2 regions of the Tigheibacillus halophilus genome follow, and region 1 is predicted to be linked to the other one. Evidence: predicted binding sites of a transcription regulator. Region 1 holds the regulator's gene; the other holds the start of a gene.

Region 1 (4,425 bases):
GTGCGCGTTTTGTAGTGGAGGCACGTACAATATTTTTCTGAATGAAGTCTTCCATTTTTTTAATTTCTGTTTGCTGTTTCTCATATTCATCCAATTCTTGCTCGTATTGAAGAGCGCGTTGTTCCAAATAAGATGAGTATGTGCCGTGGTATTTTTTTATATGATGGCGCGACACATCATAAATGATGGAAACGGTCTTGTCCAAGAAATAACGGTCGTGAGAGACGATGACGACCGCACCCGGATAGCTTGAAAGATACCCTTCCAGCCATGTCAGTGTTTCAATATCCAGATGGTTGGTCGGTTCATCCAATATTAATATATCTGGTTTTGCAAGAAGCAATTTACCGAGTGCCAATCGTGTTTTCTGACCGCCGCTGAGTTCATTGATCACGGTGGCTTCATCGTAATCACCAAAATGCAACCCGTGCAGTACTGTACGAATTTCTGACTCATAATTGTAGCCGCCGGCTTTTTCAAAGGCATGCTGCAGCTGGTCATAATTTTTAAGCAGCTGTTCATAATCATTGGAACTCAAAGCCGCAGCATTGGCCATTTTTGTTTCTAACTCGCGAAGTTTCTTTTCCTGTTGAAGAATATCGGTGAAGACTTCCAGCATCTCATCCCAAATGGTATGCTCTGATTCAAGGCCGGTATGCTGAGATAAATAACCAGTACTGACATCCTTCGGTTTGAAAAATTCGCCCGTGTCATACGATTGCAGGCCGGCCATGATCTGAAGCAGGGTAGATTTTCCCGCTCCATTTCTGCCAACAATAGCCATCCTGTCTTTCATTTTTACTTCCAATTTGATATCGGATAATATTTCATCGGCTCCAAAGGATTTGGAGATGCCGTTGAGTTGCATCAAAATCATACGCTTTCACCTCTATTGATAAATCCTCCCACATCTCAGTGTATCTTAAAGGGAATCAACTGGGCAATCCTTTTGTGAAAAGAATCACGACTTCCGAACGATTTTCTGCTAGAATAGGAATGAGATCTTTTGAACTATTTGCTTTGTTCTTGGTTATTATACATTGGGAACGACAAAATGATATCAGAAATAAAACATATTAGTGAAGGGAAGGATGACGGTACAGATGGCTGAATTCACACATTTTAACGAGCAGGGACATGCCCGAATGGTTGATATCAGCGGCAAAGCGGACACAGAACGTACAGCGTTGGCTGCAAGCAGTATTTTCGTCAATGAGGAAATCCATGAAGGCATCGTGAAGCAAACAATAAAAAAAGGCGATGTACTTGCTGTTGCACAAGTAGCGGGAATCATGGCTGCCAAAAAAACGTCTGACTGGATACCGATGTGCCATCCGCTTTCACTGAAAGGCGTCGATATATCTTTTAGCTGGGAGCAAGCGGGAGATACGTATGAATTGAAAATAGAAGTCTTTGTAAAAACCAAGGGAAGTACCGGGGTGGAGATGGAGGCGCTGACAGCCGCATCTGCGACGGCATTGACAATTTATGATATGTGTAAGGCATTGGATAAAGGGATGGTTATCGGCCAAACATATTTATTGGAAAAGAAGGGCGGGAAATCCGGGGATTTCCATCGGGGCATGAAGGAGGAGTAATATGGAACGCAAAATTCCACAAGCCACTGCAAAGCGTTTGCCGCTTTATTATCGTTTTTTAAATAATTTACAGCATCAAGGCAAATCACGGGTTTCATCTAAGGAGCTGAGTTTGGCTGTCAAGGTTGATTCAGCGACTATTCGCAGAGATTTTTCTTATTTTGGCGCTTTAGGCAAAAAAGGATATGGCTATAATGTAGAATATTTATTGGGTTTTTTCCGTAAAACATTGAACCAGGATGAATTGACGAATGTGGCAATCATCGGTGTTGGTAATTTAGGTACAGCATTTTTACATTATAATTTCTTGAAAAATAATAACACCAAAATCGTGATGGCATTCGATGCAGATCCTGAGAAAGCGGGCCAGGATGTTGAAGGAGTCCCTATTTATTCAATCGATGAGCTGGAAGAAAAACTGAAGGACGTGAAAGTGGCTATTCTGACAATCCCCGCGCAGGTCGCAGATGCTGTCACCGAGCGATTGGTCAATTGCGGGATCGAAGGCATTCTGAATTTCACTCCCGCCAGGATCAGTGTGCCAAGTCATATTCGCGTACATCATATCGATTTGGCGGTTGAACTCCAGGCATTGGTATATTTCCTGAAGCATTATCCTTTAAATGAAAAAGAAGAAATATGAGCATAACAACCTGGCAGCGGATTTTCGCTGCCAGGTTTTTTTATGTACAGGATAGTCATGGGTATTAAGGCTCAATATTTTGAAAAGATGGTACTTTCGACATCTTCTATTCATCGCTTGCATTGGCTATGATGAATTGGTGAGAAAAAGAAAAACGTAGAGGAGAAGTGCAAACAATGTGGGGTAAAAAACTGATGGCTCTTTGCGTGATGCTATTACTGAGCTTGGCTATTGCTGCCTGTTCAGACAACGCCAGCAAAGATAAGAAGGATGAAGACAAAACGAAAACAGAAGAAAAGGGCAGTAAAGTTGCTGCGGCAGAAAAAACAGAGACAGACAAAGAAAAAGAAAATGCTGTCGCTAGCGATGAAGTGTTATTTGCTGTATTGGATGCTAATTTGCAAGCATACAAAGATAAAGACCTTGATGCGTACATGGACACGATCCATAGTGGATCTCCTGTGTTCGATACGACCAGACAACAGATGGAAGCGATCATTGACAAAGATCTGGACATGGAAATCACGGATATGAAAGTAGAAGAGAAAAACGAGGATAAAGCAAAAGTGAGTTATGTGCAACGGACTGTAGCGAAGGAACCAATTCCCGAATTTAAAAACAATGAAGTGAAGGGTTATCATGAACTGCGCCAGGAAGACGGCCAATGGAAAATTTACGCCTCACAGGCGAACGATGTGACGTATCTGGATGAGGATGGCAATCCGATTGATGAAGATACGATTGCAGAAACGCAGGCAAGTGCTGATAATGGTGAAATGGACGGACAATATGCAGATCAGCTAAAGCAGATGCAGCAAACCATCGCCATGAAATTGACGGTAGCGGAATATACTGAAGATGATGGCTTTGCTTCCGCACTTTTCACCATTGCTGATGGGAAATATAAGGATAACCAGGTTACATTGGAATATGTAGCAGGTGCCAAGGGCGAGCTTTCACCGAAGGAATGGATGGAGCTTGTGCGAGAACAGTATACAGCACAGGTCGGCGACAAGTTCGATTTGCAAGTTTACGATACGACGAAGAATGAAACGATGTTCGAATTGGTTATCAAAGCTGACGATGACCAGATCGATCAGGCACAAATCGGCCGTGTTTTCTTTAAAGGGAATGATTTGTACGCAGTGACATTCGGTGCTTCAGGGGCGGATGAAGTCCCTAAAGAAGTCAAACAGGATTTGACAAAGGTATTGAAAAAGGTGAAATAGGAATCGATCAAACGGGTTACTCTGGAAAAGACAGCATGTCTCAATCAAAAGCGAATGTCTCGTTCAACCAAAAAAGCGTCCATCGCCTGGACGCTTTATATAAAAAGTTATTTTTTTTGATCCCGTTTCAGTTTAAAATGCAATCCTATTAATTTGAACCCCATGCCGAAATCCAAGGTGGCAATCACTGCCAATAACATAGTAGTGATATTCCACATCGTGTCATGCGCGCTGCGGACCGCAAAAAATATGAATAAGGCCCCCATGGCGAAATATAAAATAGCCCGGCTGATAAGAGATGAAATCATAAAAGTTATCCTCCAATAATTTGCTGCTGTATGAAATTCATTTGCTGTTCCAATTTTTCCATTTTTTCCGGGGTCAACAACAGCTGCCCCAATACTGCGGTCGTGTTCATCCCCATATGAACAAGGATTGGAACGATAATCCGTTTTGTCTTGACATATAGAAATGCAAATGTGAGCCCCATAGAAGCATACACCAGAATGTGTTTAGGGTCTTGATGGATAACAGCGAAAATGACTGATGAAATCAATGCGGCTATCCAAAAATTGGTGCGGTTATACAATGCTCCGAAGATGATTTTTCGGAACAGGATTTCCTCCAAAATCGGTGCGATCAACACAGGAATGACGTAGAATATTGGAAATGCTTTTGATATATCCATGATATTTTTCGTGTTTTCCGATTCTGTTTTTATACCGAATACATGGATTTCAATATTTGCAGCTAAAGCTTGTGCTGCCAGTGCCATAAATACGCCGCCGATTATCCATCCAACCGTGGTGCCTGTGGCGGATGCGTCCGGGGATACTCCTTCCTTCATATCCGGTTTCATCAATAGAAGGAAGACGACAAGGCCGGCGAGGAAACTGAAAATGGTAAAGTAAATGATTGCCTCGGCCTCTGTCAGTTTAAATAGAAAGTAAAATAA
Region 2 (4,425 bases), on a different contig from region 1:
ACCGACAGTCCAAGTGACAGCCTGTATGATGCCAAGCCGATTTATATTTTTCGTCAGCTTTCGGCCCGTCAAATGAGGCACAAGCCAGTAACTAATTCCAAAGAATGTTAAGACCACTGTTGTCGCTACAGTCAAATGGAAATGTCCAGTAACCCAGATGGTATTATGAACAACTTCATTCATTTGGTGGGAAGCATTGATGATTCCACCAGCGCCACCAGGAATAAAGGCAACCATCCCAATAAATGGTGCAAAGAAACGAACATCTTTCCATGGTAAATGCCTGAACCAGCCAAATAATCCTTTAAATCCTTTTTTACGACCGGTAATTTCGAAGGTTGCAAACATCGAAAATGCTGTCATCAGACTTGGGATCACTACCATGAAAGTTAAAGAAACCTGTATGAATTTCCATGTTGCATCGATACCAGGCTCCGTGAGCTGGTGGTGAAAGCCTACCGGTATGGAAAAGAATAAGAACAGAATGAAAGCCATTCTCGCCAGGGAATCACTGAAGATTTTGCCGCCGATGATTTTTGGGATAATGGCATACCATGCCATATAGGCCGGCAGCAGCCAAAAATATACAAGCGGGTGCCCAAAATACCAGAACAAGGTCCTGCTGACCAGTACATTGATTGTTGCTGAATAGCCGAGTGACCATGGAATAAACTGGATCAATACAGTTGCGGCAACTCCCAGTGTCGCAATGAACCACATAATCATATTGATAACAACCATGAATGCAAGCAGAGGTGATTTTTCACCAGGATGCTGTTTTTTCCATAAATATAATTGCCGCCAATTGACAAACCCCGCTATCCAGCTGCCAATAATCACTAAAGCGAGACCGATATAAAACGCCGGGTGTGCCTTTAAAGGCGCGTAAAACGTGTATAGTACACTTGCTTTGCCAAGCAGTATGGTAATCGATGCCATCAGTGTGCCCGCTACCATTACCCAAAGGCTCAGCCAAGCGGCTTTTCTTTGTTTTTTAGATATGCCGACTGTTTTACCCATCAATGCAAATTGAAAACCGATAATGAAATAAGTTGTCAGGACAAGTCCAAGTATCACACCGTGAACGGTTAGTATTTGATAATAGCCGATTCCAAAAGGCAGGGTGAATTTGCCTGATCTGACAAGTGTTTGCAATAACCCCATCGCACCTCCAACCAGTAAGGCAATAAATGCCACATGGATGAATGACATATACAATCTCGCTTCTGGCTTGGTGATTGTCAGGGTTTTCGCCTGGGTGCTTTCATCTTTCATCGGTATCGCCATTATTCATACACCTCCAAAGTAGCATACATCATGTGATGTCCTACACCGCAATATTCATTACATACGATTGTGTAGACACCAGGTTTGTTTAAAACTGTTTCATAGCTGCTGATATAACCCGGTTCAACGATCATATTCACATTGGTTCCGGCAGCATTGAAACCATGAACCACATCTTTTGTGGTTACCTGAAATAAAACATTTGACCCTTTTGGAACACGAATTTGTTTCACAGGATTTCCGTCTTTATCTTTGCCAAGGTCATAGTTGAACGTGGATGCGAGAATATTGACCACATAACGTTTATCTCCTATTTTATTTAGACCAAGATGTTCTTCCTGGAATGACTCGTTTTGGTCGACATGATTCGGATTGATAGTCTCACCATGGCTTTGAGGGTGGGTTCCTTTCCAAAACGCACCATAACCTAAAATTGCCAAAAAGATAATTAAAGATGCGATGCCAAAAATAAGCCATATTTTCTCATACTTATGCAAATGCATGAATGCTCCCTCCTTTGAATGAAAATCTCTTATCTTGATAAAAATAAAGCAAAAGCTCCAACCCAGCTGATGATGATGAAAATACCAACAAACATGACAGAGATAAAGGTTCCTTTTAAATTAAGCTCTTTGTCAGCCTTTTTTACAGCTTTTTCTTCTTTTGCCATGGTCAACGACTTCCTTTCTATGTGATGGCTGTTTCCTATGTATTCATCATACAAAAATTGAAAAGTGTTTTGTGGGAGGTTAGGCATCATTCACAATTTGTACATTTATTCACAAACGTACTATCAAATGGTTTTTTCGAACCTTTTGGTTAGAAAAGTTTGTGAAAAAACTGTGAAAATCCATGTAATAAAACAGGTAAATATAGACAAAATAAGAACGAGACTGATGAAGAAGAGAACTATAAGAAGATTGGTGAGAAAATGACGGTAATCGGGTCTGTTGGAACGCAGCATGCACGGTATAGTTATAGCCAGGAAGCTGTGAAAGACATCGTAAACGCTTTGTTTGATTATCCTGAGAGAAAGATGCAAAGGTTGTTGCAGGTATTTGATTCTGCTTTGATTAATGAGAGACAGTTTTCAGTAAATGAACAGTGGTTCTATGAGGAGCATCCCTTTTCAGATAGAAATCGGCTTTATTTAACATGCGCATTAGAGGATTCATTGAAGGCAATCGATACATGTTTAACTGACCAGCAATTTCTGCATAACGATATACCCTATGAGGCGGTCGATATGCTGATCTTCGTTTCCAGCACAGGCATCGCAACACCATCATTGGAAGCCAGGATCATGAACAAGCGGCCCTTTCGCCCGGACACCAAAAGGATGCCTCTCTGGGGACTTGGTTGTGCTGGAGGAGCCATTGGCCTTTCGCATGCATCAGATTGGATCAGCGCACATCCGGACAAGACATGTCTGCTGATCTGTACAGAACAATGCAGTCTGACCTTCCAAAAAAGTGACCAGGAAAAAAGCAATTTTATCGGTACCGCTTTATTTGGGGATGGGACAAGCGCTGTTTTACTACTTGGTACCAAGTCAAAATATCTGCACTACCTAAAAGGCATCAAGCCCCATGTTATCTTGTCAAGCTCCCATACTGAAAAAAATACAGAGGACGTGATGGGCTGGGAGATTAGCGAAAACGGTTTGAAGGTGATATTTTCCAAAAGTATACCTTTGTTGGTGGAAACAATCTGGAAGACACACTGCCTGAAATTTTTGGATATGCTCTCTTGTAATGCTGATGAAATTGATTCATATATCGTGCATCCAGGAGGTGCAAAGGTGCTTCAGGCGATGGAAAGCGCTTTGTCCATAAAAAAAGAACAGCTTATCTATTCCTATCAAGTTCTATACAATCATGGCAACATGTCGTCCCCTACAGTTCTGTATGTATTGAAGGAATGGCTGAAAAATGGTATGAAACAGGGTGACAAAAGCATTTTATCAGCACTTGGTCCCGGGTTTTCATCAGAATTAATGTTATTGGAGTGGAGATAATGGCAGCATGGATGTGGATTATTATCATATTTATTATTTGTCAGCGTCTTGCTGAGCTGGCAATCGCCAAAAGCAATGAAAAGTGGATGAAAGAGAGGGGCGGGATAGAAACTGGCAGTGAGCACTACAAATGGTTCATCATAATGCATGGTTTGTTTTTTTGCGGAATCATTCTGGAAACCACACTCAGATCACAGAAAAGCCTCGCTCCGAGCATTGTTATTTTATGCTTATTTATTGCGACACAGCTTGCAAGAGTGTGGTGTATTCAAACACTGGGCAGATTTTGGAATACAAAAATCATTGTTTTGCCGAGAGTCGCCCTGATTAAAAAAGGGCCGTATAAGTACGTCAAACATCCTAACTACTTTATTGTAGCAGCTGAACTGTTTCTTATCCCCTTTTTGTTCGGGGCCTTTTACTCAGCGTTTATTTTTCCGATTTTGCATGTGCTTCTTTTGAAAATCAGAATACCGCAGGAAGAAAAAGCTTTGGCAGCGGTAGCAAAAGAACAAACGGTTAAATTATAAAAGGGAATACAACAAGCAGATAGGACAATGTTATATTCACTTTGAACAAAAAAAGGGCCGTCTCCATGTCTCTTCAAGACTTATGGGACGGTCCTATGCTTCTTTTATTAGTGAATCATGAATTGTATTATTTCTTCATGACATTGGCAGCTTGAGGACCACGCTCACCTTCGACAATTTCGAAAGTGACTTCCTGTCCTTCTTCCAATGTTTTGAAGCCTTCTTCCTGAATGGCAGAGTAATGGACAAATACATCGTTGCCACCCTCGACTTGAATAAAGCCGTAACCTTTTTCTGCGTTAAACCATTTAACTACTCCATTTTCCATGTATTAATCCTCCTAAAACCCATCACGCGAAACGTGTTAATACAAAGCAGATCAGTGACTATCAAATAATGATCCAATTGCATTTCTGCATTAAAAGGTCTGTTTAATAGTACTAAAACTTCTTTGCTTGCCTCAAATATAGCCCATTTGGCTTTTCCAGTCAAGGGATTAATATCAGAAAACACCTGTAAAATCTAAATTGTTTATTTTATCTTGTTTATTGTTTCAAATTTTGCTTTATTGCTGCAACGCAATTCTCTCAA

Evidence for each region. Region 1 encodes Rex, which represses fermentation and respiration genes when NADH is low (regulators of the CRP and FNR family bind a similar motif). Its sites were predicted from a motif close to TTGTGAAATATTTCACAA; they were not measured.
Region 2: ACFSMW_RS05130 (cytochrome c oxidase subunit 2A) is a predicted target of Rex. The motif match lies at 2,055-2,072, and genes of this name have one in related genera.

The regions. Positions count from the first base shown of each region.
Region 1 covers NZ_JBHUIZ010000016.1:6,704-11,128, forward strand. Annotated here, with positions in the region: gene ACFSMW_RS17935 (ABC-F family ATP-binding cassette domain-containing protein) at 1-877, opposite strand, end outside; gene moaC (cyclic pyranopterin monophosphate synthase MoaC) at 1,104-1,598, shown strand; gene ACFSMW_RS17945 (redox-sensing transcriptional repressor Rex) at 1,600-2,241, shown strand; gene ACFSMW_RS17950 (nuclear transport factor 2 family protein) at 2,418-3,470, shown strand; gene ACFSMW_RS17955 (YdiK family protein) at 3,578-3,778, opposite strand; gene ACFSMW_RS17960 (CPBP family intramembrane glutamic endopeptidase) at 3,784-4,425, opposite strand, start outside.
Region 2 covers NZ_JBHUIZ010000003.1:910,739-915,163, forward strand. Annotated here, with positions in the region: gene ACFSMW_RS05120 (b(o/a)3-type cytochrome-c oxidase subunit 1) at 1-1,287, opposite strand, end outside; gene ACFSMW_RS05125 (cupredoxin domain-containing protein) at 1,287-1,790, opposite strand; gene ACFSMW_RS05130 (cytochrome c oxidase subunit 2A) at 1,820-1,957, opposite strand; gene ACFSMW_RS05135 (type III polyketide synthase) at 2,219-3,304, shown strand; gene ACFSMW_RS05140 (isoprenylcysteine carboxyl methyltransferase family protein) at 3,304-3,834, shown strand; gene ACFSMW_RS05145 (cold-shock protein) at 3,962-4,162, opposite strand.